DNA from 2 places in the Allobosea sp. F3-2 genome. Region 1 is predicted to be linked to the other one. Evidence: predicted binding sites of a transcription regulator. Region 1 holds the regulator's gene; the other holds the start of a gene.

Evidence for each region. The regulator HrcA, encoded in region 1, represses chaperone genes, less so after heat shock. The targets are predictions, from matches to a motif close to GTTAGCACTCNCNNNNNGNGAGTGCTAAC.
Region 2: the regulator HrcA is predicted to act here: its motif matches at 3,365-3,393, upstream of groES (co-chaperone GroES).

What each region holds. Positions count from the first base shown of each region.
Region 1 is NZ_CP042331.1:4,122,372-4,138,218, reverse strand. Features, by position in the region: gene FQV39_RS19005 (creatininase family protein) at 1-554, shown strand, start outside; gene ugpE (sn-glycerol-3-phosphate ABC transporter permease UgpE) at 554-1,402, shown strand; gene FQV39_RS18995 (sn-glycerol-3-phosphate import ATP-binding protein UgpC) at 1,410-2,489, shown strand; gene hemW (radical SAM family heme chaperone HemW) at 2,631-3,830, opposite strand; gene rdgB (RdgB/HAM1 family non-canonical purine NTP pyrophosphatase) at 3,827-4,477, opposite strand; gene rph (ribonuclease PH) at 4,645-5,361, opposite strand; gene hrcA (heat-inducible transcriptional repressor HrcA) at 5,504-6,589, shown strand; gene FQV39_RS18970 (DUF3297 family protein) at 6,839-7,093, shown strand; gene FQV39_RS18965 (TIGR02594 family protein) at 7,239-8,450, shown strand; gene FQV39_RS18960 (N-acetylmuramidase domain-containing protein) at 8,467-9,732, shown strand; gene FQV39_RS18955 (hypothetical protein) at 9,753-9,956, shown strand; gene FQV39_RS18950 (hypothetical protein) at 9,950-10,159, shown strand; gene FQV39_RS18945 (GNAT family N-acetyltransferase) at 10,176-10,712, opposite strand; gene FQV39_RS18940 (helix-turn-helix domain-containing protein) at 10,709-11,308, opposite strand; gene lepA (translation elongation factor 4) at 11,415-13,220, shown strand; gene FQV39_RS18930 (GIY-YIG nuclease family protein) at 13,251-13,586, opposite strand; gene FQV39_RS18925 (CsbD family protein) at 13,733-13,939, shown strand; gene FQV39_RS18920 (SDR family NAD(P)-dependent oxidoreductase) at 14,066-14,812, shown strand; gene FQV39_RS18915 (acyl-CoA dehydrogenase family protein) at 14,821-15,847, shown strand, end outside.
Region 2 is NZ_CP042331.1:5,299,089-5,314,935, reverse strand. Features, by position in the region: gene FQV39_RS24600 (alpha-hydroxy acid oxidase) at 1-975, shown strand, start outside; partial or broken gene FQV39_RS34460 (ketopantoate reductase family protein) at 875-1,207, shown strand; partial or broken gene FQV39_RS34255 (2-dehydropantoate 2-reductase) at 1,255-1,350, shown strand; gene FQV39_RS34250 (ketopantoate reductase family protein) at 1,457-1,699, shown strand; gene FQV39_RS24590 (TRAP transporter substrate-binding protein) at 1,849-2,946, shown strand; gene groES (co-chaperone GroES) at 3,516-3,833, shown strand; gene groL (chaperonin GroEL) at 3,874-5,514, shown strand; gene FQV39_RS24575 (MarR family winged helix-turn-helix transcriptional regulator) at 6,198-6,632, opposite strand; gene FQV39_RS24570 (cupin domain-containing protein) at 6,722-7,198, shown strand; partial or broken gene FQV39_RS33875 (IS110 family transposase) at 7,389-7,772, shown strand; gene FQV39_RS34455 (DUF108 domain-containing protein) at 7,788-8,519, opposite strand; gene FQV39_RS24555 (carboxymuconolactone decarboxylase family protein) at 8,611-9,006, opposite strand; gene FQV39_RS24550 (RidA family protein) at 9,052-9,399, opposite strand; gene FQV39_RS24545 (molybdopterin-dependent oxidoreductase) at 9,426-11,747, opposite strand; gene FQV39_RS24540 (GntR family transcriptional regulator) at 11,782-12,528, opposite strand; gene metC (cystathionine beta-lyase) at 12,639-13,874, shown strand; gene FQV39_RS24530 (ABC transporter substrate-binding protein) at 13,903-14,967, shown strand; gene FQV39_RS24525 (ABC transporter ATP-binding protein) at 14,979-15,847, shown strand, end outside.

The DNA.
Region 1 (15,847 bases):
CGCCGACTTTGTGGTGCGGCATGGCCGAACATCACATGGCCTTCGGCGGCACCTTCACCTTCGATATCCCGACCTATCGCGCGGTGCTGCTCGCCTTCTTGAAGAGCATCGAGCGCCACGGCTTCCACCGCGTGCTGATCGTCAACGGCCATGGCGGCAACATCGCCGCGCTGACCGCCTTCCTGCCCGATTTCGCCCGCGAGACGCGGCTGCATGTCGAGGCGACCACCTATTTCCTGCTGGCTCAGGACGCGCTCGGGCCGCTGTTGGAGGACCAGCAGGGCGTGCAGCATGCCTGCGAGGTCGAGACTTCGATGATGATGGTGCTGGCGCCGGGCTCGGTTCGCGACGCGCGTCTTGGAGAGGCCTTTGGCGCCCGCGGCGGCTTGCCCGGACGTGCGACCGTGTCGCGGCATCGTTCCTTCCGGGATATGACCGAGACCGGCGTGGTCGGCGATGCACGCCGGGCCACGACGCAGAAAGGCCAGGCCTGCCTCGACGCTTGCGCCGAAGCGCTGGCCGGGCTGCTGCGCGAGATGGGGAAGGGGATCTGATGGTCGAGGACCGCCGCCTTGGCGACGCGATCGCCTATGTCATCCTGACGATCGGCGTGCTGATCGTCGCCTTCCCGGTCTGGCTGACCTTCGTCGCCTCGACCTGGGATGCCTCGACCGTGATCAACGGCCAGATGCCGCTCTATCCGGGGCCGTATTTCTTCGAGAACTACAACCGCATCCTCTTCGTCGGGACTTCGAGCACGACGCGCGAGCCGGTGATCGGGATGATGCTCAACTCCTTCGTCATGGCGATGGCGATCGCGCTGGGTAAGATCTTCATCTCCGTGCTCTCGGCCTATGCGGTGGTCTATTATCGCTTCCCGTTCCGCATGGCGGCGTTCTGGATCATCTTCATCACGCTGATGCTGCCGGTCGAGGTCCGTATCTTTCCGACCTTCAAGATCGTCTCCGATCTCAACATGCTCGACACCTATCAGGGTCTCTCCATCCCGCTCATCGCCTCGGCGACGGGCACGCTGCTTTTCCGTCAGTTCTTCATGACGGTCCCGGACGAACTGCTGGAGGCTTCGAAGATCGATGGCGCCGGGCCGTTCAAATTCTTCAAGGACACGCTGCTGCCGCTCTCGATCACCACGATCGCGGCGCTGTTCGTGATCCAGTTCATCTATGGCTGGAACCAGTATCTCTGGCCGCTCCTGGTGACGACCAAGGACTCGATGCAGACCATCGTCATCGCCATCAAGAAGATGATCGTCACCGCCGACGCTCTGACCGAATGGCAGCTCGCCATGGCCACGGCCATGCTGGCGATGCTGCCGCCCGTCTTCGTCGTCATCGCCATGCAGAGGCTCTTCGTGAAGGGCCTGGTCGAAACCGAGAAGTAATCCGCGAATGGCCCAGGTCACTCTCAACAGCGTCAAGAAGGTCTATGCCGGCGGCGTCGAGGCCGTGAAGGGCGTCTCCTTCGACATTCCCGACGGCGGCTTCTGCGTGCTGGTCGGCCCCTCCGGCTGCGGCAAGTCCACGCTGCTGCGCATGGTCGCGGGGCTGGAGACGATCTCCTCAGGCGAGGTCGCGATCGGCAGCCGCGTCGTCAACCAGATCGAGCCGGCCGACCGCGACATCGCCATGGTGTTCCAGAACTATGCGCTCTACCCGCATATGAACATCTACGACAACATGGCCTATGGCCTGCGCAATCGCGGCACGCCGAAGGACGAGATCGACAAGCGGGTGAAGGAGGCGGCGCGCATCCTGGCGATCGAACCCTTCCTGGAGCGCCGGCCGCGCCAGCTCTCCGGCGGCCAGCGCCAGCGCGTCGCCATGGGCCGCGCCATCGTGCGCAAGCCGCAGGTCTTCCTCTTCGACGAGCCGCTCTCGAACCTCGATGCCAAGCTGCGCGTCCAGATGCGCGTCGAGATCAAGAAGCTGCAGCGCGCGCTCGGCGTCACCTCGATCTACGTCACCCACGACCAGGTCGAGGCGATGACGCTCTCCGACAAGCTCGTGGTGATGAATGCCGGCCAGGTCGAGCAGATCGGCGTGCCGGCCGAGGTCTATCGCAAGCCGGCCAGCAAGTTCGTCGCAACCTTCATCGGCTCGCCGCCGATGAACATCCTGCCGGGCACCGTCGACGGCCACGGCATCGTCGCGCTCGGCGACGCCATCCTCGAGGCGCGCGACCTGCGCGAGGATCTGGCGGCGCAGACGCCGGTCGAAATCGGCCTGCGTCCCGAGGACATCGAGATCGCCTCGGAAGGCCAAGCGGGCTCGCTGCCCTTCGACGTCGAGTTCATCGAGGAGCTCGGCGCAACCCAGCTCTTCCACGGCAAGCTCGCTGGCCAGCCCTTCGTGATGCAGGCGGCGACGGGCGATGTCGCCGCGCAGGAAGGCCGGCTCTGGATCACGGTCGATCCCGACAAGGTCCATGTCTTCGATCCGAAGACGGGCGTGCGGTTGGGGAAGGGCTGAGCGACTTTTCGTCCGCTGTCCGTCATGGTCGGGCTTGTCCCGACCATCCACGTCTTCCTTCACGACGTGCTGTGTTCAAGACGTGGATGCTCGCCACAGGGGCGAGCATGACGACAGCGTTCACGCCGTCCGTGATTCCGCTCAAGCCGCCAGGTCGGCTACCAGTGCGTCGAGCAGCAGCGCGCCGTCCGGTGTCGCCGCGAGCCGGCCGCCCTGCCGGTGCATCAGGAGCTTCTCGTCGATCAGGCTGGCGACGCGCTTGGCGTTGAGCTCGCGGCCCGCCAGTGCCTTGAACACGGCCGGGTCGATGCCCTCGACGAGGCGTAAGCCCATCAGCAGATATTCGTCGCCCTGCGATTCCTCGCTCAGGCGCTCGTCCTCGACGAGCGCATGGCCTTCCGCCTCTACGCGCTCCAGCCAGATTTCGGGCCGCTTCTCGGTCGAATGCGCCATGCGGCCCTGCGCCGTCACCAGCCTTCCATGGGCGCCGGGGCCGACGCCGGCATATTCGCCATAGTGCCAGTAGACGAGGTTGTGGCGGCACTCCGCGCCCGGCCTGGCGTGGTTCGAGATCTCGTAGACCGGCAGTCCGTGCTTGGCCGTGATCTCTTGCGTCGTCTCATAGAGCGCCGCGCCAGCGTCATGGTCGGGAATGGCGAGCTTGCCAGCCCGGAACAGCCGCTCGAAGGCAGTGCCCGGCTCGATGGTGAGCTGGTAGAGCGAAAGATGCTCGGCCGCATGACTGATCGCCAGCTCCAGCTCGGCGCGCCAGAGCGTCGGCGTCTGCGCCGGCGAACGGGCATAGATCAGGTCGAAGGAGTAGCGCTCGAAATATTGCCGCGCGATCGCGACCGCCGCCAGCGCCTCCTCGGCCGAATGCATCCGGCCGAGCGCCTTGAGGTCCGCGTCATTCAGCGCCTGCACGCCGAGCGAGACGCGGTTGACGCCCGCCGCCCTGAAGTCGCGGAAGCGCCCGGCCTCGACGCTGGTTGGGTTCGCCTCTAGCGTCACCTCGCAATTGGGATCGACCGCCCAGTGCTCCCCGATCGCGTCGAGGATCGCGCCGACCGTGCGGCCCTCCATCAGCGAGGGCGTGCCGCCGCCGAAGAAGATCGATGACACCGTGCGGCCCGGCACCAGCGCCGCCCGATGCGCGATCTCGCGGCGGAAGGCTGCGATATAGCGGGCCTGGTCCGGCGGCTGCAGCCGGACATGGCTGTTGAAGTCGCAATAGGGGCATTTGGCCAGGCAGAACGGCCAATGCACATAGACCGCGAAGCCCGCATCCGCGGTGGGATGCGAGGTGCGCGGCCGCTCGGACAGGGCGGCCGGGGCGCTCACGCCGGCTTCCTCAGGCAGGCGGCGGCAAGCGCGTGGAAGGCACGCGCGCGGTGGGACAGGCCGGGCGAGCCATCGGCCGGGATGCCGTGCTTCTCGTCGGTCGTCATCTCGCCGAAGGTCTTCTCGTGGCCATCGGGCAGGAAGATCGGGTCGTAGCCGAAGCCGCCCGCGCCGCGAACCTCATGCGTGACCGTGCCGAAGACGCGCCCCTCGAACAGCTCCTGGTGGCCGTCCGGCCAGGCGATCACCAGCGCCGAGACGAAATGCGCCTTGCGCTTGTCGGGCGTGGCGGCGCCGCGCTTCGCCAGCTCCATCTGCACGCGCGCGATCGCCGGGGCGAAATCCTTGCCTGGACCGGCCCAGTTGGCCGAGAACAGGCCGGGCGCCCCGTCGAGCGCGTCGATGCAAACGCCCGAATCGTCGGAGAGCGCCGGCAGGCCGCTCGCCTTGGTCGCCGCGACCGCCTTGATCGCCGCATTCTCCGAGAACATGGTGCCGTCCTCGGCCGGCTCGGGCAGGCCGAGCTCCCCGGCCGAGACGAGCTCGATGCCGTAGGGTGCCAGCAGCTGACGCATCTCGCGCAGTTTGCCCTGGTTGTGGGTCGCGATCACGACCCTGCCGGTGAGGAGGCGATGCGACCCCGTCATTCCGGGGCGCTCCGCAGGAGCGAGCCCGGAACCCATGAACACAGGTTTTTGTCGTCAGGCTGCATCATCGCGATCTTATTCAAGAAGCGTCACGGATCATCGGCAAGGCCAGTGTTCATGGGTTCCGGGCTCTTCGCTGCCGCGAAGCCCCGGAATGACGCGGGAGCCTACGCCACCGCAGCCTTCTGCAGCGTGACGAGCTTGGACACGCCGCCCTTGGCGAGCTTGAGCAGCGCGAGCAGCTCCTCCTCCGAGAAGGGCGCCCCTTCCGCCGTGCCCTGCACCTCGACCAGGCCGCCTGCGCCGGTGATGACGAAATTCGCGTCGGTCTGCGCACCGGAATCCTCGACATAATCGAGGTCGATCACCGGCTGGCCCGCGACGATGCCGCAGGAAACGGCGGCGACATGGTCCTTCAGCGGGTTGGTGCCCTTGAGCAGCCCGCGGCCTTCCATCCACTTCAGCGCATCGTGCAGCGCGACCCAGGCGCCGGTGATCGAGGCCGTACGGGTGCCGCCATCGGCCTGCAGCACGTCGCAGTCCACGACGATCTGGCGTTCGCCGATCGCGGTCAGGTCGACCACGGCCCGCAGCGAGCGGCCGACCAGCCGCTGGATCTCCTGCGTGCGGCCCGACGGCTTGCCGGAGGTGACCTCGCGGCGCGTGCGCTCATGCGTGGCGCGCGGCAGCATCGAATATTCGGCGGTAACCCAGCCCTTGCCGGTGCCGCGCAGCCACGGCGGCCCCTTTTCCTCGACGGTGGCGGCGCAGAGAACCTTGGTCTCGCCGAACGTCACCATGCAGGAGCCCTCGGCATAGCGCACCACGCCGCGTTCGAGCGTGACCTTGCGCATCTCGTCGGCGGCGCGTTTGGAGGGTCGCATGAAATGATCCTGTCTTGCGGAGAAGTGGCGGCTTGTAGGCTCTCCCGCCCTATACGGCAAGGCTGAGGCCCATTCCGCCCCTTGATCCATGCGCACGGCACGACGACAATAGGATGGAGGAACGGTTCGTCCGCAAAGGCTCATGAGCGCCCACACACCCCGCCCGGAAACGGTGAGCACCCTGGTCGAGACCGACCAGCGCTCGCGCGAGATCTTCCGCCAGATCGTCGACGGCTATCTGACGACCGGCGAGCCGGTCGGCTCGCGCAACATCGCCCGCCTGCTGCCGATGTCGCTCTCGCCGGCGACGGTGCGCAACGTCATGACCGATCTCGAGCTGGCGGGGCTGATCTATGCACCGCATACCTCTGCAGGCCGCCTTCCGACGGAGCGAGGGCTGCGCTTCTTCGTCGATGCGATGATGGAAGTCGGCAACCTCACCTCGGACGAGCGTACGCGCATCGAGGCGCAGATCAGGGCTGCCGCGACGAATCGCAGCCTTGACCAGACCTTGACCGAAGCCTCGGCCCTGCTCTCCGGCCTGTCGCGCGGTGCTGGTGTTGTCGTCACCACCAAGGCCGACCCGCGGCTGAAGCACATCGAGTTCGTCCGGCTCGATCCCGCCCGCGCGCTCGTCGTGCTGGTGGCGGAGGACGGCACGGTTGAGAATCGCCTGCTGGCGCTGCCACCCGGCCTGCCGGCTTCGGCGCTGAGCGAGGCGGCGAACTTTCTCAACGCCCGCATCATCGGCAAGACGCTCGCTGAGCTGCGCGGCGAGATCGCGACGCAGCGCACGCAGATGGAGCGCGAGCTCGACGCGCTGACCGCGAGGCTGGTCGAGAACGGCATCGCCACCTCGTCGGGCCCGAGCAGCGACCGCCACTTGATTGTCCGCGGCCAGGCCAACCTGCTGGAAGACCTCAAGGCGCAGGAGGATCTCGAGCGCATCCGCCTGCTCTTCGGCGATCTGGAGACGCAGACCGACGTCATCGACCTCCTGACCCGCGCCGAGCAGGGTGACGGCGTGCGCATCTTCATCGGCTCGGAGAACAAGCTGTTCTCGATGTCCGGCTCCTCGATGGTGGCGGCGCCCTTCCGCGATGCCGAGCAGCGCATCGTCGGCGTTGTCGGCATCATCGGCCCGACGCGGCTGAACTATGCTCGGATCGTCCCGATGGTCGACTACACCGCCAAGGTCGTCGGCCGCCTGCTCGACGGCGAGCGCTGACGCGCAACATCTCTTTGAGGACATACGCCGTCATTCCGGACAAGCGGCCCTCGGGTCCGACCTTCGGTTGGCCCAAGGACAAGCTCCGCCGCGCCGATCCGGAATCCATCGTAGCGCTCCTGCGCTCTACGATGGATTCCGGGTCAAGCCCGGAATGACCGCGTGTTTCCATCTTGAAGAATTTGGCTTCCGCCGCGGATGAGGCTATCTCCGCGCGAAAGCGCCCCGAACCCGTAAGAGCCAAGGCCCATGTCAGAGCAGCTTCCCGACCGCCTCTCCGTCAACCCGGACAGCCCCTATTACGACGCCGAGGTGCTGGCGCGCGACATCGGCATCCGCTTCAAGGGCGTCGAGAAGACCAATGTCGAGGAGTACTGCGTCTCCGAGGGCTGGGTGAAGGTCGCGGCCGGCAACGCCAAGGACCGCTTCGGCCGCCCGATGACGATCACGCTCAAGGGCCCGGTCGAGCCCTATATCCGCGGCGCGGCTCAGGCCGAAGGCTGACGGAAGCCCCCTTCACGGTTGCGAGACCGAGGCGCCGGGCACTGGCCGGCGTTCTCATGAACCTCTCGCATTAACGCAGTTGCCGCTACGGCATTGCGTTGAAGAGGCGCATATGCATTGATCGTGCAACCATAAGTTGCATGAGGTGCCCATGTCGTCCCCATGGTGGCTGATCGCGAATACCCTTCGAGGTATCACCGAATACAAGGGCACAGCGGCTGAGCCGCGGATATTGGAGATGTTCCGTCTGTCGGGACATGGCCAGGTTCGCAGCGACGAAGAGGCGTGGTGCGCGGCTTTCGTCGGCGCCTGCCTCGTGCTTTCCGGCTACGCCTCGAGCCGCTCGCTGATGGCGCGGAGCTATCTCAAACTCGGTACGAAGCTCGATGAGCCGTGCGAAGGTTGCATCGTCGTTCTTTCTCGCAACGGGGCAAACAGCTCTTATGGCCATGTTGGCTTCTTTCTGCGCGAGGATGATGACCAACTGCTCCTGCTTGGCGGCAACCAGGGGGACAGCGTCAAGGTCTCCAGCTATCCGAAGTCCAGGCTGCTTGGTTATCGCTGGCCAACCGAGCGCGCTCCGGTCGCGACCAGCGGCCTATTGCCGAATATCCTGCAGCTCGGTGTGCCAGACGATCAGGTTACGACGGAGGCCCTGGAGGACGAGCAGCGCGGAGTGCTCGGCGCGATTGATGGTGGGCAGGCGCTCCTTGAATTCTTGCCGCTGCGCCCTGGCGCAAATCCCGATTCCGTCGATCAGATCGAGGCCATTCAGGGGCTCCTGAAGGAGCAGGGCTATCCAGTCGGGAAGGAAGATGGCGACTACGGGCTGCGGACGATGACTGCTGTCTTCTCGTTCCAGCAGGCCAATGGCATTCCGCCTACCGGCATCGTCGACGCGCGGACCTGGTTCCAGCTTCGGAAGGGCGAACCGATGCCGCTCTGGCCGGAGCGGCGCAACGAGACGGCGCGGGATCTGAAGCGAGAGGGTTCGGAGACGATCGCGCTGACCGACCGCGGTCGCTGGTTGGCGCTCGCGACTGCCTTGTTTGGCGTGTTGGGGCTGACCGATGCGCGAACAGGCCTCTTCGAGAAGACGGGTCAGTTGGCCACCAAGGCTGAAGCAGCTTCAACGCAGGTTGTGCAATCGCCCTCCGTGACGGATTGGGTCATGCCCGCAGCCGTTGCCGACGAGGCGGGAAGCTCCCTGCCGACACTCCTGCCGGTCCTTCTGGGGTCGAAAGGCGGAGTCTGGATTATCTTGATCGTGCTTGCCGTCATGCTCTGGCGCAACGCCCAGGCGACCACCGCCCAGCGTGTCGACGAACATCGGACGGGCGCGAATCTGCGTTTCTGATCGAAGGGGGGAGCCTATGGTCGATTTCACGCAGGACATCGTCAACGAGATCACGCGACTGGCCCAGGGACAGGGGCTGGAGCCGGCCGCGGCCCTCGCCGTCGTCGAGGTCGAGAGCAACGGTCGCGCTTTCGAGGCTGACGGCATCACGCCCGTCTTCCTGTTCGAGAAGCATGTCTTCCATCGGCTGCTGCGCGAGGCCGCGCCGTCCCTTCTGGTGCGGGCGGAAGCGGAGGGCCTCGCCATCCCGAGCTGGCAGCGCTCCTCGCAATATGCCGATCAGGGGCGTGCAGGCCGTCTCGGCCTGCTGCAGCGTGCCCGGGCGATCCATGAGGAACTCGCCAACCGTTCCGCCTCTTGGGGGCTCGGTCAGATCATGGGCTTCAATGCGGTCGCGCTGGGCTACGCCTCGGCCACCGACATGATCGCGAACATGGCGACGGGCGCGACTGCGCAGATCGAGGCGATGCTGCGCTTCATCGCGGTGAATCCGGCGATGATGCAGGCCTTGCGGAGCCGCGATTGGGCGGGTTTTGCGTATCGCTATAACGGCAAGGGCTACGCTGCGAACCGTTACGACACACGCCTGGAAACGGCCTACGGAGCCTGGGCCGCGCGGCTGCGCATGCCCGGAACCGTTGCAACGACTCCCTCGCCCTCGGTCACGCGCGGACGGACCGAGATGGAACGCGTGCAGGAGCAGCTGGCTCGTCTGGGCTATTCTGTGGGCAAGGTCGATGGCCTCTTCGGTCCAATCACCTCCGGGGCCCTCTTCGCCTTTCAGATGCAAAACGGCCTGCCGGCGACGGGGCTGCCCGACGATGCGACGTTACTCGCTCTCGCCGGTGGGTTGCCGATGCCGATCGCGCGGGCGCGAGCACGGGCGACACCGGGAGACCTGTATGATGATGGCGTGCCTGCAATTGTGGCTGCCGACAATAATCGCAAAGCCGCCATTGGCGTCGGCGCCGCCGGTATCCTCGGCGGTCTGGGAGCGATCCCCGGCGTCGGTCAGGCGGTCGAAGGCATCTTCAAAACCATCTTCACGCCGGCGTCCGGGGCTGGCGACGCAGTGAAATCCCTCGGTGAGTTCGCTGTCGGCGCCCTGCCGTATCTCGGGTCCGCTGGCCTCGTTCCGGCGGCGGCCGTCGGGGCTGGGTTGTTTCTGTTTCGCAGTATCGCGGGAATTGCGGAGGAGCGCGTCGCCGACCGTCGCGAAGGTTTCGAGAGGAATTCACCGTCGCGCGCCGTCTTCGCGCCGGTCGAGCACTGGAGGGGATGATGCGAGGCAGATGGATTCGCATGGCGTGCCGCGGCATCGCGGTATGCGGAGCTGTTTCCGCCCTGATCGGGCCTCTCGCCGCGGCGCCCGCCCTTTCGGATCTCAAGGGTGACTGGGTTCTCCTCGCCGAGCGCGAAGGTCATCTCGGCCTGGTCATCGATGTCGTCGGCCAGGAAGTGATGCTGAGGGAAATGATCCGGGGGGCTATGTCGAATGCATGTTGACGGGCAGCGGTTCCAAGATCGGCGCCACCGCAAGCGCCAAGGTCAACAGCTTCGTCGTTCACTGCAGCGGCAAGCGCATGTTCGGTCACCCGCGGGACTGCACATTCAAAGCCGGTCAGTTCGCTGACATCGCCGAGGTCTCCTGCAGCACGGGCAAGCAGGCCGGCCCGACCGTCATGCTGCGCAGGGCACGCAAGAGCTGACGGTAGGAGTGCTCCCTCAGCGTAGTTCCTTGTAGAAGAAGGTCGAGCCGCAATCGGCGCCGTCCGGCATCAGCGCATAGCGCGGGATGGTGCCGACCTCGGTCCAGCCCAGCCGATTGTAGAGCCGCCTTGCCGCGCCGTGCTCGTCGGTGTCGAGCACCAGGAGGTCGCGGCCCTTCTCCCGCGCGATCGCCTCGGCCGCGCGCATCAGCGCCTCGCCGATACCCTGCCGGCGCGCGCGCGAATGTACGAGCACCTTGGCGATCTCGGCCCGGTGCGGCTGGTTCGGTTTGCCGATCAGATGGAGCTGCGCCGTGCCGACGAGGCCGTCTGCGGTCCGCGCTGCGAGCAGGATGACCTGCCCATCCGCAACGCTCGCCGCGACATCGCGCCAGAAGCGCTCATAGTCGGCCAGCGTGTTCCAGTTCATGAAGCCGACAGAGGCGCCGTTGGCGACGCAATCGCGCAGGATTTCCGCCAGCGCCGGGATGGCAGCTGTGGCGGCCTCGGCATCAAGCGCCTCGACAGCAACGGTGAGGGTGGTCGCGTTCATGCGATATGTCCCGGGAAGGCGCCACTCTTGGCGGCGAGGATGACGGCGTAGCGAACGGGCGTGGTGCCTGGATTGCGGTAGATGATGGCGCCGCGCAGATGCATCTGCAGGCAGTCGCCCTCGGCGAGCTCGTGAAGGAGGCCGTCGACCGATAGGTCGAGGCGGCCCTGCAGCACCCAGACCTGCTGGTCGAGTGCCGGCGCGCCGCTCGCATTGTCGAGCCGGACTTCGGCACCGGCGGGTAGTTCGACCTCGACGATCTCGAAGCCCGAGCCCGTGCGGCGCGGCGAGACGTTGCGGCGCAGATAGCCGCTCGCCGGATCGCGCCAGACCGGCTGGGCGTCGCGGCGCGCCAGAGGCCCGGTTCCTGCATCTTCTTCCAGCAGTGCCGAGAGCGAGAGGCCGAGGCCGGAGCCGAGCCGGACCAGCAGCGCGGCCGTCGGGCTCGATTCGCCGCGCTCAACCCGGGAGATCATGGCACGGCTGACGCCACTGCGCTTAGCGAGCCCGTCGAGCGTCAGGCGATGGCGTTGGCGGGCGGCCTTCAGTCGCTGCCCTAGCAACCGGTCGATCTCGATGTCGTTCTCGAATTCCATGAATCAGAGAATAATTCTCTTATATTAGAATGGCAAGCCTGCCCGGCGCAGGCGCATTTGCGGGCCGGCGCTTGGCGGCAGGCGGCTTCACTGCTATGGCGCGCGCATGAGCACCCGCACCATCGACAATATCCGCAACTTCTCGATCGTCGCGCATATCGACCACGGCAAGTCGACGCTGGCCGACCGTCTGATCCAGCAGACCGGCACCGTCGCGGCCCGCGACATGAGCGACCAGATCCTCGACTCGATGGATATCGAGAAGGAACGCGGCATCACCATCAAGGCGCAGACGGTGCGGCTGGATTACCAGGCGAAGGATGGGAAGACCTACATCCTGAACCTGATGGACACCCCCGGCCATGTCGACTTCGCCTATGAGGTCTCGCGCTCGCTCGCGGCCTGCGAGGGCTCGCTGCTGGTCGTCGACGCCTCGCAGGGTGTCGAGGCGCAGACGCTCGCCAACGTCTACCAGGCACTCGACGCCAACCACGAGATCGTTACCGTCCTCAACAAGATCGACCTGCCCGCCGCCGATCCCGAGCGGATCAAGGAGCAGATCGAGGATGTGATCGGCCTCGACGCCTCGGATGCCGTGCCGATCTCGGCCAAGACCGGCCTCAACATCGAGGGCGTGCTGGAGGCGATCGTCACCAAGCTGCCGCCGCCGAAGGGCGACCCGGAGGCTCCGCTCAAGGCGATGCTGGTCGATAGCTGGTACGATGCCTATCTCGGCGTCGTCGTGCTCGTGCGCATCATCGACGGCGTGCTCAAGAAGAACATGACCATCCGCATGATGCGCGCCAACGCCTCCTATGGCGTGGACCGCGTCGGCGTGTTCAAGCCCAAGATGCAGGAAGTGAAGGAACTCGGCCCCGGCGAGGTCGGCTTCTTCACCGCCTCAATCAAGGAGGTCGCCGATACCGCCGTCGGCGACACCATCACCGATGAGAAGAAGCCGATCGCCGAGCCGCTGCCGGGCTTCAAGCCGGTGCAGCCGGTGGTGTTCTGCGGCATCTTCCCGGTCGACGCCGCCGATTTCGAGCTGCTGCGTGGCGCGATGGCGAAGCTGCGCCTGAACGACGCCAGCTTCTCCTACGAGATGGAGACCTCGGCGGCGCTCGGCTTCGGCTTCCGCTGCGGCTTCCTCGGCCTGCTGCATCTCGAGATCATCCAGGAGCGGCTGGAGCGCGAGTTCAACCTCAACCTGATCTCGACGGCACCGTCGGTCGTCTACCGCCTGCGCCTGCGCGACGGCAGCGCGATCGAGCTGCACAATCCGGCCGACATGCCGGATGTGATGAAGATCGAGGCGATCGAGGAGCCCTGGATCCGCGCCACCATCTTCACGCCGGACGAATATCTTGGCTCGGTGCTGAAGCTCTGCCAGGACCGCCGCGGCTTGCAGATCGACCTCGGCTATGTCGGCTCGCGCGCCAAGGTCGTCTACGATCTGCCGCTCAACGAGGTGGTCTTCGACTTCTATGACCGCCTCAAGTCGATCTCGAAGGGCTATGCCTCCTTCGATTACCAGATCACCGATTATCGCGAGGGTGACCTCGTGCGCATGTCGATCCTGGTCAATGCCGAGCCGGTCGACGCGCTCTCGATGCTCGTCCATCGTACCCGCGCAGAAGCACGCGGGCGCGCCATGTGCGAGAAGCTCAAGGAGCTGATCCCGCCGCATATGTTCCAGATCCCGGTGCAGGCCGCGATCGGCGGCAAGATCATCGCCCGCGAGACCATCCGCGCGCTGCGTAAGGACGTGACGGCCAAGTGCTATGGCGGTGATGCCACCCGCAAGCGCAAGCTTCTGGAGAAGCAGAAGGAAGGCAAGAAGAAGATGCGGCAGTTCGGCAAGGTCGAAATCCCGCAGGAAGCCTTCATCGCCGCCCTCAAGATGGACGACTGAGCGGCGGCGCTCCAGCGCGCCGCCTGCATTCTAGAGCGCCTCGGCGTTGAGCTTTGCCTGCCAGTGGGCGAGGCGCTCCTTCAGCACCCGATCGAGCACATAGGCGATATCCTCGTCCTCCAGCCTTTCGAGCGCCTCGAACCGGAAGGCGTCGGACCCCTGCGCGTTCCACGCTGTCTGCAGGCTGCGCTGCCGGTGGCTGCCATGGCGCAGCGTGAAGCGCAGGCGGTTCTCGATCGTCGCCAGATCGGGCGCGCGGCCGACCCAGATCTGCCCGCTCGCCTCGCAGCGGAAGGCATAGATGCCCGCCACCGATTTTCGTTCCTTGTAGGCGGCCGTTGCCGCCTTTCTATCTTCGCTGCGCATCGCTCGTCGCCACTGTCATCAGAACGGCGTATCAAATATCATCCGGGTAAAAATGATGCAACTGCGTCCGAAGGATCCGGCGGCTGCCGAACCATTCCACTCCTGAGACGTTGATAAGCCATCCACTCACGAGAAAGGAGCATCCGATGGATTGGAATCGGGTCGAAGGAAATTGGAAGCAGCTCAAGGGCAAGGTGAAGGAGCAGTGGGGCAAGCTGACCGATGACGATCTCGACGTCATCGCTGGCAAGCGCGACCAGCTCGAAGGCAAGATCCAGGAGCGTTACGGCATCGCCAAGGATCAGGTCCGTAGCGACATTGATGCATGGTACGACCGTCAGCGGTGGCACTGACCCCACCGGCGGCTGTTCGGACATCAAGCAAAGCCCGGCGCGTGGCGCCGGGCTTTTTGCATGGCACGCGCTTGATCACAGCCGGCAACCGGCCGACAGTTGCCCGCGTTCGAAGCGGGATGCCTGATGTTCGAGGATCTTTCTGGGAAGAGCGCCCTGGTGACGGGGGCGTCAGGCGGGCTGGGATTGCACTTCGCGACAGTGCTCGCGCGTCATGGCGTCGCGGTCACGCTGGCGGCGCGCAGGCAATCCGCGCTGGAGGCCGCCGGGAAAGTGATCGCCGCAGCGGGCGGCACCGCTCATAGCCTTGCCCTGGACGTCGCCGATTCCGCCTCCATCGCGAATGCGCTCGGCGACCGGCCCTTCGACATCCTGATCAACAACGCCGGCATCAGCGGCGCCGGCCGAGCCGCGGACCTTTCCGAAGCCGAATGGGACGCGGTGCTCGACACCAATCTGAAGGGCGTCTTCCTCGTCGCTCAGGCGGTCGCGCGCGGCATGCGCGAGAGTGGCAAGGGCGGCGCCATCGTCAATATCGCCTCGATCCTCGGCCATCGTGTCGCGGGCGGCGTCAGCGCCTATGCGGCCTCCAAGGCGGGCGTGATCCAGCTCACCAAGGCCCTGGCGCTGGAATGGGCGCGCGACGGTCTCCGGGTGAATGCGCTGTGCCCAGGCTATATCGAGACCGACATCAACCGCGATTTCTTCGCCACCGAAGCCGGGCAGCAACTCGTCAAGCGCATCCCGCAGCGCCGGCTCGGCCGGCCGGAGGAACTCGACGGCGCATTGCTGCTGCTCGCCTCGGCCGCTGGCAGCTACATCACCGGCGCGACCATCGAGGTCGATGGCGGCCATCTCGTTTCGTCCCTGTGAGAACGGCCATGGATTTCGAGATTTCCCCCCGCATCGAAGACTATCGCGCCCGCATCGCTGCCTTCGTCGAGCGCGAGATCATGCCGCTCGAAGCGGACCAGACGTCCTATGACGCCCATGGCAATATCGCGCTGCCTCTGCTGGAGACCTTGCGCGCCAAGGCCCGTGCCGCCGGGCTCTGGTGCCTGCAGCTCAAGCCCGAGACCGGCGGGGCCGGACTCGGCAAGATGGGCATGGCGGTCGCTTACGAGGAGATGAACCGCTCGATCTTCGGCCCCGTCGCCTTCAATTCGGCTGCGCCGGATGACGGCAACATGATGGTGCTGGAGGCGCTGGGCACGCCCGACCAGAAGGAACGCTGGCTGAAACCCATCGTCGAGGGCGAGGTCCGCTCCGCCTTCGCCATGACCGAGCCGCATCCGGGCGGCGGATCCGACCCTTCGATGATCCTGACCAAGGCCGAGCGGCGCGGCGACCGCTATGTCGTCAGCGGCCGCAAATGGTTCATCACCGGCGCGGAGGAGGCGAAGCACTTCATCCTGATCGCCCGCACCTCGGACGATGCGCGCAACGGCCTCACCGCCTTCCTCTTCCATGCCGATCAGCCGGGATGGCGCATCCTCCGACGCATCGAGATCATGGGGCCGGAAGAGCATGGGGGCCATTGCGAACTGGAGTTCGATGGGCTGGAAATCCCGACCGAGGATGTGCTCGGCGGCGAGGGCAGGGGCATGAAGGTGACGCAGGTTCGCCTCGGCCCGGCCCGCCTGACCCATTGCATGCGTTGGCTTGGCCTATCCAAGCGCTGCATCGAGATCGCGCAGGCCTATGCCGCCGAGCGTTACGGCTTCGGCCAGCGCCTCGCCGATCGCGAGAGCATCCAGCTCAAGCTCGGAGATCTCGCCATGCGCATCGAAATCGGCCGCATGCTGGTGATGAAGGCGGCCTGGGAGCTCGATCGTGGCGGCTTCGCCCGCAAGGAGGTCTCGATGGCCAAGGTCCAGGTCGCGAATGTCCTGCACGATGCCGCCGATG
Region 2 (15,847 bases), 1.2 Mb from region 1:
GCGCCCTTCGGCGTCGCGCCGATGGGATTTGCAGATCTGATCCGCCCCGGGACCGACCGCGCCCTCGCCCGCGCCGCCAGGGAGCGGAACATCCCCTATGTCCTGTCGACGGCGGCGACGACGTCGATCGAAACCATCCGCGATATCGCGCAGGACAATCTCTGGTTCCAGCTCTATCCCGGCTCCGACGAAGCCACCGCGGCTGCCCTGATCGACCGGGCGCTGAAGGCGGGCGTCACCACGCTGGTGGTAACGGTCGACATTCCCGTTCCGGCCAAGCGCGTCAGGGACCTGGCCAATGGCCTGGCCATTCCCCTGCGCCCCTCGCTGCGCACGATCCTCGATGTCGGGCGACACCCGGCCTGGCTGATGAGAGCCTTGTTCGGCACGCGCCTGGGCATGGCGAACTTCATTGACAACAGGGGAGCGATGAGCGGGCTGAAACATGCCGAATTCGTCTCCCGCCAGCTCTCCTGCCCTGCCCTCGACTGGAGCCGGATCGAAGGCATTCGCAAGGCCTGGCCGCATCACCTGGTCATCAAGGGCATCCTGAACCCCGAGGACGCCCGAACGGCCGCACGGCTGGGCGCGAACGGCATCGTCGTCTCCAACCATGGCGGGCGTCAGCTCGATGCGGCCCCCGCGCCGATCGAGGTCCTGCCCGCCATCCGCGAAGCCTGCGGCGACGCTCTGACCATCATTCTGGACAGCGGCGTCAGGACCGGCGACGACATCGCCCGCAGCCTGGCGCGCGGCGCCGACTTCGTCCTGATGGGGCGCCCTTTTCTGTTCGCCGTCGCGGCCCTGGGCCTGTCGGACGGGCCGAAGGCGATCATCGACATCCTGCGCGACGAGTTCATGAACACGCTCATCCATCTCGGCTGCCCGGATCCCGCCGAGCTGGACGACAGCTTCCTGTGGCCGAGACGGACCGGCGCAGGAATACTGTCGCCCCGGCAGGAGGGGAATCGATGAAGATCGCTGTGATGGGGGCGCCGTCGGCTGCTACTACGGTGCCATGCTGGCGCGGGCCGGTCATGCGGTCACGCTGGTCGCGCGGCCGCAGCATGTGAAGGCGATCCGGGATCACGGCCTCACCCTGGAGACCGCAGCCTTCACCGAATCCCTTGCGGTCACGGCAACCGCCGAGCCGTCGGGCGTGAGCGATGCGGAACTCGTCCTGTTCTGCGTCAAATCGGGCGATACCGTCGCGGCGGGCCATGAAATGGGCCTCATCTCGAGGCCGGCGCTACGATCCTCAGCCTGCAGAACGGCGTCGACAATGCCGAGCGCCTGCAGCAGGTCCTGGGAAGGCCGGTGATCCCGACGGCCGTCTATGTCGCGGCAGAGATGTCCCGGTCGGGGCATGTCCGTCATCATGGCCGCGGCGAGCTCGTCATCGGCTCAGGGCCGGCGAGCCCGGCGCTCGCCGAGATGTTCAGGCTGGGGCCTCGCCGTGGCGCGCGCCTGCGGCGTGCGGATCGAGGACGGCCTGCTTGCAAAGGTGCTCGGCCTCGCCGCCACGATGCCCGATCAGCTCTCCTCGACCGCCCGGGATCTGGCCAGGGGCAAGCCGACCGAGATCGACCATCTCAACGGCTACATCGTCCGGGCCGGCGAAAGGCTCGGCGTCGCGACGCCGGCAAATCGCCTGCTGACGGTGGTCGTCAAGCTGATGGAAGCGAGCACTTCGGACTGAAGGGAGCGCGAGACCGCCCTGCCGTCCCGACCCGCTGTTCCCGCAGGGCGTCGATGCCGGCTGCGTCGATTGTGGCCCGCGATCGGCGCATGCCATGCTGCCGAGCGCCGGCTTCGGCTAACCAGAACATCAGGCAGGAAACGACCTCAATGCAGCGCAGATTATTTCTGAAGGGTGCCGGCGCCGGCGCCGCCGCCGGGATCGCATCGCCCGCCATCGCGCAGAGCATGCCGTCCATCACATGGCGCCTGGCGTCGAGCTATCCGAAATCGCTGGATACGCTGTACGGAGCCTGCACCTATCTGTCCGAGGCCCTGTCGGCGGTCACCGACGGCCGGTTCAAGCTCCAGGTCTTCGCGGCGGGCGAGATCGTGCCGGCCCTTCAGGTCGCCGATGCGGTCTCGAACGGCACCGTCGAGATGGGCCATTCCGGCTCCTATTTCTACATCGGCAAGGACACCGCCTTCGCCTTCGGCACGGTGATCCCCTGGGGCCCGAACAGCCGGCAGATGCAGGCCTGGCTCTTCCAGGCCGGCGGCCTCGAACTGCTCAACGAGTTCTACGCGAAGTTCAATCTCTACAATCTGCCCGGCGGCAATACGGGATCCCAGATGGGCGGCTGGTTCCGCAAGGAGATCAAGTCGGCCGCCGATCTGCAGGGCCTCAAGATGCGCATCGGCGGGCTCGGCGGCAATGTGCTGCAGAAGATGGGGGTCGTCCCGCAGCAGCTCGGGGCGGGCGACATCTATCCGGCCCTGGAGCGCGGCGTGCTCGATGCGGTCGAGTTCGTCGGCCCTTATGACGATGAGAAGCTCGGCTTCGCCAAGGTCGCGCCCTATTACTACTACCCGGGCTTCTGGGACGGCTCCGCCGAGCTGAGCTTCTTCATCAATCTCGAGAAGTGGAACAGCCTGCCGCCCGCCTACCAGAGGGCGTTGAAGACCTGCGCGATGGCTGCCGGCCACGACATGCAGGCAAAATACGACATGCTCAACCCGGTGGCTCTCAAACGGCTGCTCGCCGGCGGCGCCCAGCTAAGGCCTCTGCCGAACGACATCCTCAAGGCGAGCTACAAGATTACCCGAGACCTCTATGCGGAGATGTCAGCCGCCAACCCGAACTTCAAGAAGATCTACGATCACCTCTGGGCATTCCAGCAGGACAGCCTGCGCTATTGGGCGATTTCCGACTTCTCCTACGATTACATGTCGGTCTCGGCCCTGCAGCAGCGTTGGGCCGATGGCTGAACAACGGTTGCGGATACGCCGCAGGCGACTAAGGAAGCCTTGACCGCCACGATCCGGTCGTAGCTCATCGGTTGATGGTGTTGCGGTCAACATCTTTGCCGGGCAGCCAGAGTCTGGCGAAAGCCTGCGGCCGCGTTTCTGGATCTGTGCGGGTTACACCTTCAGCAGGCTACGCCATTGCTGCCCGCGGCGAGATGAGTTTGTATTCTCGGACCGCGCTCGAAAGGGTGAGCGGCGCCAGTAGCTGACTATCGCATGTCGCCCGGAAGCCGACGTTGCCCCACCGGCTTAATCAGTCATCCGGTTTCCACGCCTCCAGCCGCAGCACGTTAGCCGCGAGTAGGTCCAGCACCGTGTGCCGGGCCTCGCGCAGCCGGTCTGTGACATTAAACGGAGGCCCAAGGCGCCCATCAAATCCAATGGCACGCAATTAGCAAGAGTGCTAACAGTTGTTCTGTGTTCGGTACTGAGCCGTCCGACGTGAAGCGGATGGAGCGCCGGATCGTCGGCCGCAGAGGCTCCGGTCGAGAGCCCGCCAGTTCGTGCAAATTGTCGATATGGAGGAATTCATGAAATTCCGTCCGCTGCATGATCGCGTCGTGGTCCGGCGCCTTGAAGGCGAAGAGAAGACCAAGGGTGGCATCATCATCCCCGATACCGCCAAGGAAAAGCCCCAGGAGGGTGAAGTCGTCGCCGTCGGCCCTGGCGCCCGCGACGAAGCCGGCAAGCTGACCCCGCTCGATGTCAAGAAGGGCGATCGCGTCCTGTTCGGCAAGTGGTCGGGCACCGAGGTCAAGATCGACGGCCAGGATCTCCTGATCATGAAGGAATCCGACATCATGGGGGTGATCGAGGGCACCGCCACGCTCAAAAAGAAGGCGGCCTGAGCCACGCCCCGCTCGTCGCGACCCACCGGAGTTCCAAGTCATGGCTGCCAAAGACGTGAGATTCTCCACGGATGCACGCGACAGGATGCTGCGGGGCGTCGAAATCCTCAACAACGCGGTCAAGGTCACGCTCGGTCCCAAGGGTCGCAACGTGGTCATCGACAGGTCCTACGGGGCGCCGCGCGTCACCAAGGACGGCGTCGCTGTCGCCAAGGAGATCGAGCTCGCCGACAAGTTCGAGAACATGGGCGCCCAGATGGTGCGCGAAGTCGCCTCGAAGACCAATGATCTCGCGGGAGACGGCACCACGACCGCGACAGTGCTTGCCGCCGCGATCATAAAAGAAGGTCTCAAGCTGGTCGCGGCCGGCATGAACCCGATGGACCTGAAACGCGGCATCGATATCGCCGTAGCCGCGGTCGTGAAAGACATCGCGGCCCGGGCGAAGAAGGTGGGCTCCTCCGAGGAAATCAGTCAGATCGGCACAATTGCGTCGAACGGCGACAAGGCCATTGGCGACATGATCGCCCGGGCCATGCAGAAGGTCGGCAACGAGGGCGTCATCACCGTCGAGGAGGCCAAGACCGCCGAGACCGAGCTCGACGTCGTCGAGGGCATGCAGTTCGACCGTGGTTATCTCTCGCCCTACTTCATCACCAATGCCGAGAAGATGGTCGCCGAGATGGAAGACCCCTACATCCTCGTCCATGAGAAGAAGCTGTCGTCCTTGCAGGCGCTGCTGCCCATCCTCGAGGCCGTCGTGCAGTCCGGCAAGCCGCTGGTCATCATCGCCGAGGATATCGAAGGCGAGGCTCTGGCCACGCTTGTCGTCAACAAGCTCCGTGGCGGCCTGAAGGTGGCGGCCGTCAAGGCTCCGGGCTTCGGCGATCGCCGCAAGGCCATGCTCGAGGACATCACCGTCTTGACCGCAGGCCAGACGATCTCGGAAGACCTCGGCATCAAGCTCGAAAACGTGACGCTCGACATGCTGGGCCGCGCCAAGCGGGTGCACATCGAGAAGGAGAACACCACGATCATCGACGGCGCGGGCGACAAGATCGCGATCGAGGCCCGCATCACCCAGATCAAGGCGCAGATCGAGGAGACCAGTTCGGACTACGACCGCGAGAAGCTCCAGGAGCGTCTGGCCAAGCTCGCCGGCGGCGTCGCGGTGATCCGGGTCGGCGGCGCGACCGAGGTCGAGGTCAAGGAGAAGAAGGACCGCATCGAGGATGCCATGCACGCCACGAAAGCGGCGGTCGAAGAAGGCATCGTGCCGGGCGGCGGCGTAACATTGCTGCGCGCGAGAGGCGCCATCGGAAAGCTCAGCAATCGTAACCCCGATGTTCAAGCCGGCATCAGCATCGTGCTCAGGGCGCTGGAAGCTCCAATCCGCCAGATCGCGGAAAACGCGGGTGTTGAGGGCTCGACCGTTATCGGCCGGATCACGGACAACAAGTCCCAGAGCTACGGCTTCAACGCGCAGACGGAAGAGTATGTGGACATGCTCAAGGCCGGCATCGTCGACCCGGCCAAGGTCGTCCGGGTTGCCCTGCAGGATGCAGCTTCGATCGCTGGGCTCCTGATCACGACCGAAGCCATGATTGCTGAAGCGCCGAAGAAAGACGCGCCGGCAATGCCGGGCGGCGGCATGGCTGGCATGGGTGGAATGGACTACTAGCCAACACACGATCGCATTAGCGATACTGATAACGCCATGGGCCGCCTTCGGCGGCCCATTCTACTTTGGCGCAGGTCCGACCGGAAGCTGTCCTTGTCGAGAATGAATTGCGTGCGATTGGGGGATTCGCCCGAGCCGGAGCATTTTCACGTTATTCCCGCTCGTACCGGCCAACGATCGCAGCGTGCCAGTACAGCCTCTCAGCCGCGAACTCGCGCTTCGCGATCCAGAGCAGCGTTTTGACACAGCCAGTGTCAGGACCGGCCCTCATCGCGCCGCCCGCAAGCGGACCTTCTGAATGCCAGCTTTGGGCCAACTATGCCCGTTCAACAGGCACGGACAAGGTCGCATAGTCGGACACAAGCGCCTGAACAATAGTGCCCTTGACATGTTCGGGAAGGAACCGCCCCCTCGCGTTCGGCACACCACTTCAGCATCGCGCCAGTTCCTGCCTTCACAACTTCGCTTCGAACCACGGCTTGGAATCTGACGTTGGGAACGTCCGAGAAGGGGTCATGTCCGGCCCTCACCGCGTGGTTGCGACTGCCTCCGAAAAGCAGACCCTGCAAAGGTCGCCTAAGCCACCACAAGCTGCAGAAAAGCGAGCATTCCGAGATTTGGATGCGACGGGCCGTATGATCTGTCGCCTCGCATAAGCCGAGGAATCCGCAAAATGCCTTCGGCTAGCGAGCCAGCGGACTATCCCAGACGAGAAACAGCAGCGCTTTGAGCTGGGCGAAACGCTCGGGCCCGAGTTCGGTGCTCCACTCGCGCTCGATGTCGCGCAATACGTCGACCATCTTGGAGAATGCGGCGTGCCCGCGTTCGGTAAAATGGATCAGCCGCGCGCCGCCCTCACCTTGAACGTCGGACCGGACGATATAGCCGAAACCCTCGAGGCTCCTCAGCAGCTGGTTGATGGCCTGTTTACTCACGCCGGCGCGCTCGGCGAGCGTACCCGGACGAACCTTGTCCGGCCCGGGAAACTGTAGGACCGCCATATGCGGCAGGCGCAGCTCGTCAAAACCGGCAGCGTTGAGCTCCTTGATAAGCCGGCGCTGGATCGCTTGGGCCGGAACGCGCAGCAAGGCGCCGATCAGCATGTCCTCGGTTTTCATCGACGAACTTTCAGGGAGAGAGCATTGACTTTCGGTAAACGGCGTTTACCGTGAGCTAGTAAATGTAATTTACCAAGGGAGCTCGGACAATGCCCCAGCCAGTCATAGGCCCTCACGTCAATCCGTCCGACGAGACCATCGCCACCAAAGGGCTCGCGGTTCGCTTCTTGTTGGCCGGAGATAACTCGAACGGCAGCATTGCGGCCTTTGAGCTGATGGTCCCGGCCGCGCAGCGTCTGCCAGCTCCAGCGCACAGCCACGACCATTACGAAGAGACGATCTACGGCGTAGACGGTGTGCTGACCTGGACCGTCAACGGAAAACACATCGATGTCGGGCCGGGACAGGCGTTGTGCATTCCGCGAGGCGCCGTTCATCGGTTCGATAACAACGGAAGCAAGGACGCGAAGATGCTCTGCGTGATTACGCCGGCCGAGATCGGTCCGGAGTATTTCCGCGAGGCGTTTGAGGTGGTCAACGCCGCAGCCGGTGGTCCGCCGGACCGGGCCAGGATGGCGGATATCATGCGCCGTCACGGTCTTACGCCAGCAGCGCCCCAAACATAGAGGCCGGTGAGCCGATAGGCCTTGAGGGGCCAATTAGGATCACGAGCCGGCACGTTCATGACCAAGTTTGGCTGGGCGCCCGAAAGATAGCGTATCGCAGTGGCTGTGCGCGATCTGGGAGCGGGAGTGCGCAGCCTCATCACATACGGCGCCGGAGAGGTAGGGCCTGACCTCGCAGCGAGCGACGGCGATGGCGCATTTCGTAGGTCTTGACGTGTTGGTGAAGGAGACGGCGGTGTGCGTCGTCGACGAAGCCGGCAAGGTTGTGTTCGAGCAGAAGGTTGCGACCGAGCCGGACGATCTCGTCGTGCTGCTCACGTCCATCAGTGGCGACTATGGTCGGATCGGGATTGAGGCCGGTCCGCTCTCGCAGTGGCTGGTGAACGGCTTGGCGGCAGCAGGCCTGCCGGTGATCTGCATTGAGACGCGGCACCTGAAGCCGCTCCTGAAGGTGCAACAGGTCAACAAGTCGGACCGTCAGGACGCTCGTGGCATCGCGCAGATGATGCGCGTCGGCCTGTTCAAGCCGGTGCACGTCAAGATGCTGGCGAGCCAGGAGAAGCGGATGCTGCTGTGTTTAGCGATGTTCTCAACCGACCCAAATCGAGCGGTAGCTGTTGCGCAGCGCAACGATGGCGCTCGCCGCCACGAGCATCGTGCCACACTTTGCATCGACCACAGGATCGATGCTTACGCGCAGCGCTCCAAAGCCACCGTTGGCCTCGATCACGAATCTGCGCTGTTCTCCGTCGCCAACCGCAACATGGTCGACCGGAGTACGGTCCAGCCCTTGCGAGGCGAGTGCCGCGGCAGCAATGACGTTGACACCACGACTTGAGCTGACGACTGATCGTGCGTTGTCGACAATTCCCGACGCAACCGGTTTCGATGCGGTGTAGGCGAAAATCGAAACTGTCGAGCTGGGGTCAATTGTCATTGCAGAGAGTGCGTCCAATCCGCCAATCGCGCCTGGCAGAAGACGCAGACGATGTCCCGTTTCCCGCGCAACGTCGCGCAGGTCGCTTTCGAGCATTTCGGAGACAAGCGCCGCAGCCCCGACAGTCCAAACATCGGCCAGGCGAAGCAGATTTGCCCCATAGCTATTGAGCGCATTCGGCCCGGAAAAGTCGATCAGCAGATCTGGTTCTAATGCCCCCATACTGTCGAGGCTGTCGACTATGGGAAAATCCGCCTTGTCGTCGGCAGCAATGTTCCGCTTGATGGCTCCAACAACTTTCCAGTGCGCGCTGTCCTCTTCGTTTCGAAGACTCAGAAATGTCTGTGCGATACGGCCTAGTCCGACAAGACCTACACGAAGCATCGCTCCAACCTCGTCCTACGAGGAGAATTCCCCGGGAGCGCGGGACGCTACCGGGTAGCTTTGATTGGCGAGCCACCAACAATCGCTGTGACTATCTTTCGAACGCTGGGTCGATCGGCACGCGATAACCATTCACCAGGCGGTTTGTCTCGTTCGCCATGCCGACCACAGCGAGAAGCTCGCCGAACTGCTCGGGCGTCATGCCCGCCTTGGCGGCGGCGGCGCTGTGGCTGGCGATGCAATAGCCGCAATTGTTGGTCACACTGACAGCGACGTAGATCATTTCCTTGACGAGGGGATCCAGCGCTCCCGGTGCCATGACCTCCCGGACGCTGTCCCATGTCCGGCGCAAGGTCTTTTCATCATTGGCGAGGTACTTCCAGAAGTTGTTGACGTCGTCGAGCTTCCTGGCGGATTTGATCTCGTCGTAGACGGCTTTCACCGCATTGCTGGCTTCACTGTATTCGATCGCTTTCGGGCGAGGCATCGGCTGTCTCCTCGGGTTCATCCAACAAGAACGCATCAGCGCGCATCAGGCGGCGGCAACGACCATGATCTCGACGAGGATGTCGGCATAGGCCATGTCGCCTGTGACGCAGGCGCGCGCAGGCGCGTGGTCGGGATCGACCCAGGCATCCCAGATCTCGTTCATCGCCTTGTAGTCGTCCATCGACTTCAGCCAGATGATGCTCGACAGGATCTTGGTCCGGTCGCTGCCGCAACGGGCGAGCATGTCGTCTACTTTCGCCAGCGCCTGCGCGGTCTGCTCCGCCACAGAGATTGAGCGGTCATCCGCGACCTGTCCCGCCAGATAGATCGTGCCGTTATGCACGACGGCGCGACTGCGGCGCCCGTTCGAATCGGCTCTCGTGATCAGCATGGATATCTCCGCGCAGGTTTGTGTCATTATGAGCGGTTGACGATCGAGGGAGGATCGAACGCGGTCACGGGCGGCAACTCGCCTTCATAGCGCTCGATCTCGACGAGGCAGGATTGTGCGCTCGGCCCCTGACCCAGGCGCGAGGTACCCAGATCATGGGTCAGCACGTTGGGATTGCCGTGCTTTTCAAGACTTCCGGCCACGCCGGGCATCGCCGGATCATACCAGGCGCCCGTGGCAAGCTGCAGGACGCCGGGACGAACCGCCTCGCTCAGAACTGCCGCCGCAAGACAGGCGCCTCGCTCGTTGAACAGGCGCACGATGTCGCCGTCGCCAATCCGGCGTGCTGCGGCATCGGCAGGATGGATGCGGACGGGCTCGCGGCCTCGGATCTTGGCGGCGCGGGAATGTCTCCCCTGATCGTACTGGCTGTGGAGCCTTGTCTTGGGCTGGTTCGAGATCAGGTGCAGCGGGAACCGGGTCGCCTTGCCGGCGCCGAGCCACTCACGTGGCTCCAGCCAAGCGGGATGGCCGAGGCAATCGTCATAGCCAAAGGAAGAGATCCGATCGGACCAAATCTCGATCTTACCGGAGGGCGTCGGCAATGCGTCTCCGACCGGATCGCTCCGGAATGCTTCGAGCAGCGACGGCTGTTGTTCCGGCTCAGGAAACAGCAGCGCCCCCTCCTCCCAAAAAGTCTCGAAATCCGGCGGATTGAACCCAAGAGCAGAGAGGCGCTCCTGTGCTTTCTCGTAGAGGGAGCGCAGCCAGTCCTCCTCGCCCCGGCCCTCGGTGAAGACCACTTCCGCGCCGAGCGCAGCCGCCAAAGCGCCAAAGATGTCGTAGTCGTTCCGCGCTTGCCCGAAGGGCGCACTGACCCGATGCGAGGCGGCAAGGAGCCGATCGCGGCTGGAGCAGACGATGTCATTGCGCTCCAGCTGGGTGGTCACCGGCAGCACGATATCCGCATGGCGGGCGAGCGGATTCCACCAGCTCTCATGGACGATCACCGCCTCAGGCCGCTTCCACGCTTCAAGGAACCGGTTGAGGTTCTGATGGTGATGGAACGGGTTGCCGCCAGCCCAGTAGACGAGCCGAATATCGGCGTAGCGCCGGTCCTGCCCGTTGAACTGATAGCTTTCACCCGGCTTCAGCAGCAGGTCCGAGATCCGCGCCACCGGGATGTAATCGTCGACGCTGTTGGTCCCCTGCCCGAATGACGGCCAGGACAGGTCGAGGGTCGGGTTGCCGATGCCGTTGACCGAGCCGTAGCCGATGCCGAAACCGCCGCCTGGCAGGCCGATCTGGCCCAGCATCGCGGCGAGCGTGATCGCCATCCAGCAGGGCTGCTCGCCATGGTCCGCCCGTTGCACCGCCCAGGCCAGCATGATCATCGTCCGCTGCGCCGCCATCCTGCGTGCGAGACCCCTGATCGCCTCCGCCTCGATCCCGCAGATGGCTGCCGCCCATTCCGCCGCTTTCGCGACACCGTCGCTCTCGCCGGAGAGATAGGGCAGGAACCTGTCGAAGCCGGTGGTGCAACGCGCGAGAAACGCCCTGTCGTGCAGCCCCTCGCTCCATAGCGTATGGGCCAGACCCAGCATCAGCGCGGTATCGGTATTGGGGGCGATCGGGAGCCAGGTGGCGCCGAAGCGCTCGTCCACATCGTCCCGGATCGGCGTGACCGTGACGAACTCGCCCCCATTCGCAGCGAAAGCCTCGAGGCTTTCCGCCAGGATATGGCGCCCGATCCCGCCCGAGCTCACCTGCGAGTTCTTCAGCGGCAGGCCGCCGAACATTACCAGCATCCGAGCGTGGCGGACAATAACCGGCCACGAAGTATGGTCGGTGACGAGCCCACGGCGGTCGCCGACGACATGCGGCACGATCGCATCGGCGGCGGCGTAGCTGTAGTTGCCGACGGAGCGCGTATAGCCGCCGATGGCGTTCAGGAATCGGTGGATCTGACTCTGCGCATGATGGAAGCGTCCCGCGCTCGCCCAGCCATAGGAGCCGCCGAAGATGGAGCGGTTCCCATGCTCCCTGCGAACCCGGTCGAGCTCGCCAGCCGCAATCGCGATAGCCTCGGGCCAGTCCACGGCGACGAAGGGCTCGGCTCCGCGTCCTGCCCCCGTCGCCCGATAGCCCTTTTCCAGGAATGAGGCTCGGATCATCGGGCGCTCGATCCGGGTCCGATCGTCGAGTGCCCCGATCATCGACGAGGCGATGGGAGACGGCGCCGGATCGTGCTCGAAGCCCTCCAGCTCGACGGGACGCCCCTCGGACATCCTCACCCGATAGGTGCCCCAATGCGTGGCGACGATCGGTCGTGCGGGTGTCTTCAGCATCGTCCTCGCTCGCGCTTTTGAGGTCGGCGGATGATCAGGCGGTCCTCGCCAGATCGGCCGGCTTCGCCGCCGCATTCTCGGCCGCGTCGGGCGAGACCATGCGCCAGGCGAAGCCGAGATGCTCCGAGACCAATCGGGCCAGCAGGGGCGCATTCCGGCTGAGGAAAGCCTGGGCGATGGGCTCATGCTCGTTGAAGGCCTTCGCCCAGTTCTCGGCCTGCAGGACACCGAGATAACGCGTGCGATAGAGGCGAAGGTTGAGCTGCGCGTGCATCTCGATCAGCACTGGATTGTGGGAGGCCGCAGCGATCGCGAGATGGAAGGCCTGATTGGCATCGAAATACGCGTAGCGGTCGCTGACGCGGTAAGCCTCCGCCATGGTCTCCAGATGCCGACGGATTGCCTCGTCGTCCTGCCGCGTCGCCTGCTCGCAAGCGAGTTCGGCGGCGAAGACGTCAAGGCGGACATAGACCTGCAGCAGGTGGCGGATCTCGTCGTCCGACAGCGCCACCACAACGGCGCCGCGGTTCGGGATAATCTCGATCAGCCTTTGCGTCGCCAGGATCTGCAGAGCCTCGCGCAACGGGGTTCGTGATATCCCGAACTGCTCGGTGAGCGCCTTCTCCCGGATCCATTCGCCCGGCTTGATATTGTCGTGAATGATCTCCGAGCGGATGTGATCCGAGATCTGTTGGGTCAGCGATTTGGGTGCCACGACGACCGCGGCCCGCCGGCCCCCGACCGCCGTCACAGCACCTCCCGGCATCGCCGGCTTGTTCATGCGCGTCTCCTCACGGGGCCGCTGCTATCCCTGCGAAATCGGGCGCGGCGCAATTTTGATGTTGTAAACCTACACGTCTTGCGTATTGTCGACAATATTAAATCGACAATATGAGGGAAGAGCTGGTGAAGCGGATAGCCGCATCCTCGCCCGACAGCCGAGGCGACGCGCTCACTTCATCAATCGAAACCGACCTCGTTCACCTCGGACGGGCTCCGGCGCGCTATGCCGGAGCAATCAACATACCGCCTCACAGAACCTCGACGGTTGCATTCGACACGGTACGTGAGCTCGAAGCCGCCAAGCGTGCGCGCTTCGAAAAGGGAACGGTCTTCTACGGACGCTTCGGCGGCCCGGACATTTTCGCCTTCGAGGACGCGGTTGCCGCCCTTGAAGGAGCTGACAGCGCCGTTGCGGTTCCCTCGGGCCTGGCAGCCTGCATCCTGCCGGTTGCAGCCTTCGCCCGGACCGGCGACCACATATTGGTCGTCGACAATGTCTACGAACCAGCGCGGACCAGCCTGACCGAGTATTTCGCCGGAAACGGCGTGGAGATCAGCTACTTCGATCCACTCGTGGGCGAGGAGATCGACGCGCTCATCCGGCCCTCGACCAAGCTGATTTATCTTGAGTCACCGGGATCGTTCACCTTCGAAGTGATGGACATTCCCGCCATATGCGAAGTCGCAAGGAAGCGGGGCGTCATCACGGTCTGCGACAACACCTGGGCAACGCCGCTCTATTACCAGCCTTTGCGACACGGCGTTGATATCGTGGTCCATGCCGGAACGAAGTACATCATCGGACATTCCGACGCGATGCTGGGCATCGTCGCTGCGCGGGACGAGCACGCACAAGCCTTGAAGCGCGCGGCGAATTGGCTCGGCTACCACGCTTCGCCTGACAATGTGTATCTCGCAGCCAGAGGCCTGCGAACGCTTGCGCTCCGGATGGCGGCTCATCAAGCGAACGGGCTTGCCCTAGCCACCTATCTTGCCGGGCGCCCCGAGATCGCGCGCGTTCTGCACCCGGCCCTGCCCGGTTGTCCCGGCCACGCGATTTGGAAACGCGATTTCTTTGGATCGAGCGGCCTGTTCTCCGTCGTCCTGCGGACGACGGAGAAGGCGAATGCGGAGCGCTTCGTCGAAGGCCTCAACCTCTTCGGACTGGGCTTTTCATGGGGTGGCTTCGAAAGCCTCGTCCTGATCGGCGATCCGGCCCATTCCCGCACAGCGACCCCGTGGCGGGAAGAAGGGATCGTCGTGCGCTTTCACGCCGGCCTCGAAAACTTATCCGACCTCGTCTCCGACGTGGAGCAAAGTCTCGAAGCTCACCTGTCCACCTGACAATTCATTCAAAAAATAGGGGAATGTCATGCCGGATCACATCTTCAACCGTAACGGAATTTCGCGGCGCAGCCTTCTTGGCGGCGGAGCGGGCCTCATCGCTTCACCTTTCGTCATCCGCCCCGCCTCTGCCGCAGAGCGGATCACCGTGGCAGATCCGGGCGGCGTCTACGTCACCGGCTTCACGCCCGCCTTCTATGCGCCGTTTCGCAAGGCCGGCTTCGAGCTCATCAACGTCTCGCGCGATTCTGAGCCGACCAGCCAGGTGAAGGCGCAGGTCGACGCAAAGGCCTATGTCTGGGACGTCGTCTCCATCACCCTGTCGTCGCGCAAGCTTCTCTCGGATGCCGGGCTGCTCGAACCGCTGCAGCTCTCGGGATCGGACTACGACCAGCTTCTCCCGCTCGCGAAGCAGCCGGACTGGATGGGCACGAACGTCTACGGCAGCGTCCTGGGCTACCGGACCGACAACATGAAGGCCCGCCCCTCGAGCTGGGCCGATTTCTACGACGTCGCCAAGTTCCCCGGGCGCCGGGCCCTGCCGAAGAGCCCGATCCATACCCTCGAAGGGGCGCTGCTGGCGGATAGCGTCGATCCCAAGAAGCTCTACCCGCTCGATGTCGACCGCGCCTTCAAGAAGCTCGATACGATCAAGCCGCATATCGCGGTCTGGTGGACAAGCTTCACGCAGACGACGCAGCTCCTGCAGAGCGGCGAGGTCGATTTCCTGCCGTCGAGCAATGCGCGCATCCAGGCGGCGATCGACAATGGCGCCCCGGTCGAGATCATCTGGGATGGCGGGCTCTACGGCATGGAGGGCTGGGCCATTCCGAAGGGCTGCCCGCGCGCGGAGATCGCCAAGAAGTTCATCGCCTCCTGCGCCAATGGCGAACGGCAGGCGCTCTACACCAAGGCGCTGGCCTACGGTCCGACCAATCAGACTGCGTTCAAGTTCATCGACCCGGCCCGCGCCAAGCAGTTGCCAACGGAGCCCGCCAATTTCTCGAAGCTGATCGCCAGCAACGACGAATGGTGGGGCGCCAACAAGGACAAGATGTTCGAGCGCTTCAACGCCTGGCTCCTGCGCAGTTAAGGCGCAGGCCGATGTCGGAGAAGCTGCGAGCCGAGCAAGTCACCAAGCGCTACCACAATGTGGTGGCACTGAAACCGACGACGCTGTCGATGCACGACGGGGAGTTCCTGACGCTGCTCGGGCCGTCCGGCTCGGGAAAGACCACGCTATTGTCGCTGATCGCCGGCCTGACCGAGCCGACGGACGGCGACATCTGGATCGACGGGCGACGCGTCACCGATGAATCCTCGGCGAAGCGGGGATTGGGCATGGTCTTCCAGAACTACGCCCTCTTCCCGCATCTCTCGATCTACGAGAACATCGCCTTCCCCCTGCGCATGCGCAGGATGGGGGGCGCTCAGATCGACGCTGCGGTGCGCCGGGTGCTCGAACTCGTCCATCTCCCCCATGTCGCCGAACGCCTGCCGCGCGAGCTTTCCGGCGGCCAGCAGCAGCGGATCGCGCTGGCGCGCTGCATCGTCTACGAGCCCTCGATCATCCTGATGGACGAGCCGCTCGGCGCCCTCGACAAGAATTTGCGCGAGCAGATGCAGACCGAGATCAAGCGGCTGCATGTCGAGCTCGGCATCACCATCCTCTACGTCACGCACGACCAGGAGGAGGCGCTGTCGATGTCCGACCGGATCTGCCTGATGAACAATGCCCAGGTCGAGCAGATCGGCACGCCGGCGGAGCTGTATTTCAGACCGGCTTCGGTCTTTGCCGCCGCCTTCCTCGGCGAATCCAATATCCGAAGCGCGAAGGTGCTGTCGACTGGGCCAGAAACGCTGCTCGGTTCCCCGGACGGCTCGACCATCAAGGTCGCGGCCGATCCTGGCCGCCGCGCCAACGAAGAGGTCAACTGGATGGTTCGGCCCGAGCGGCTGAAGCTCATCCGCGA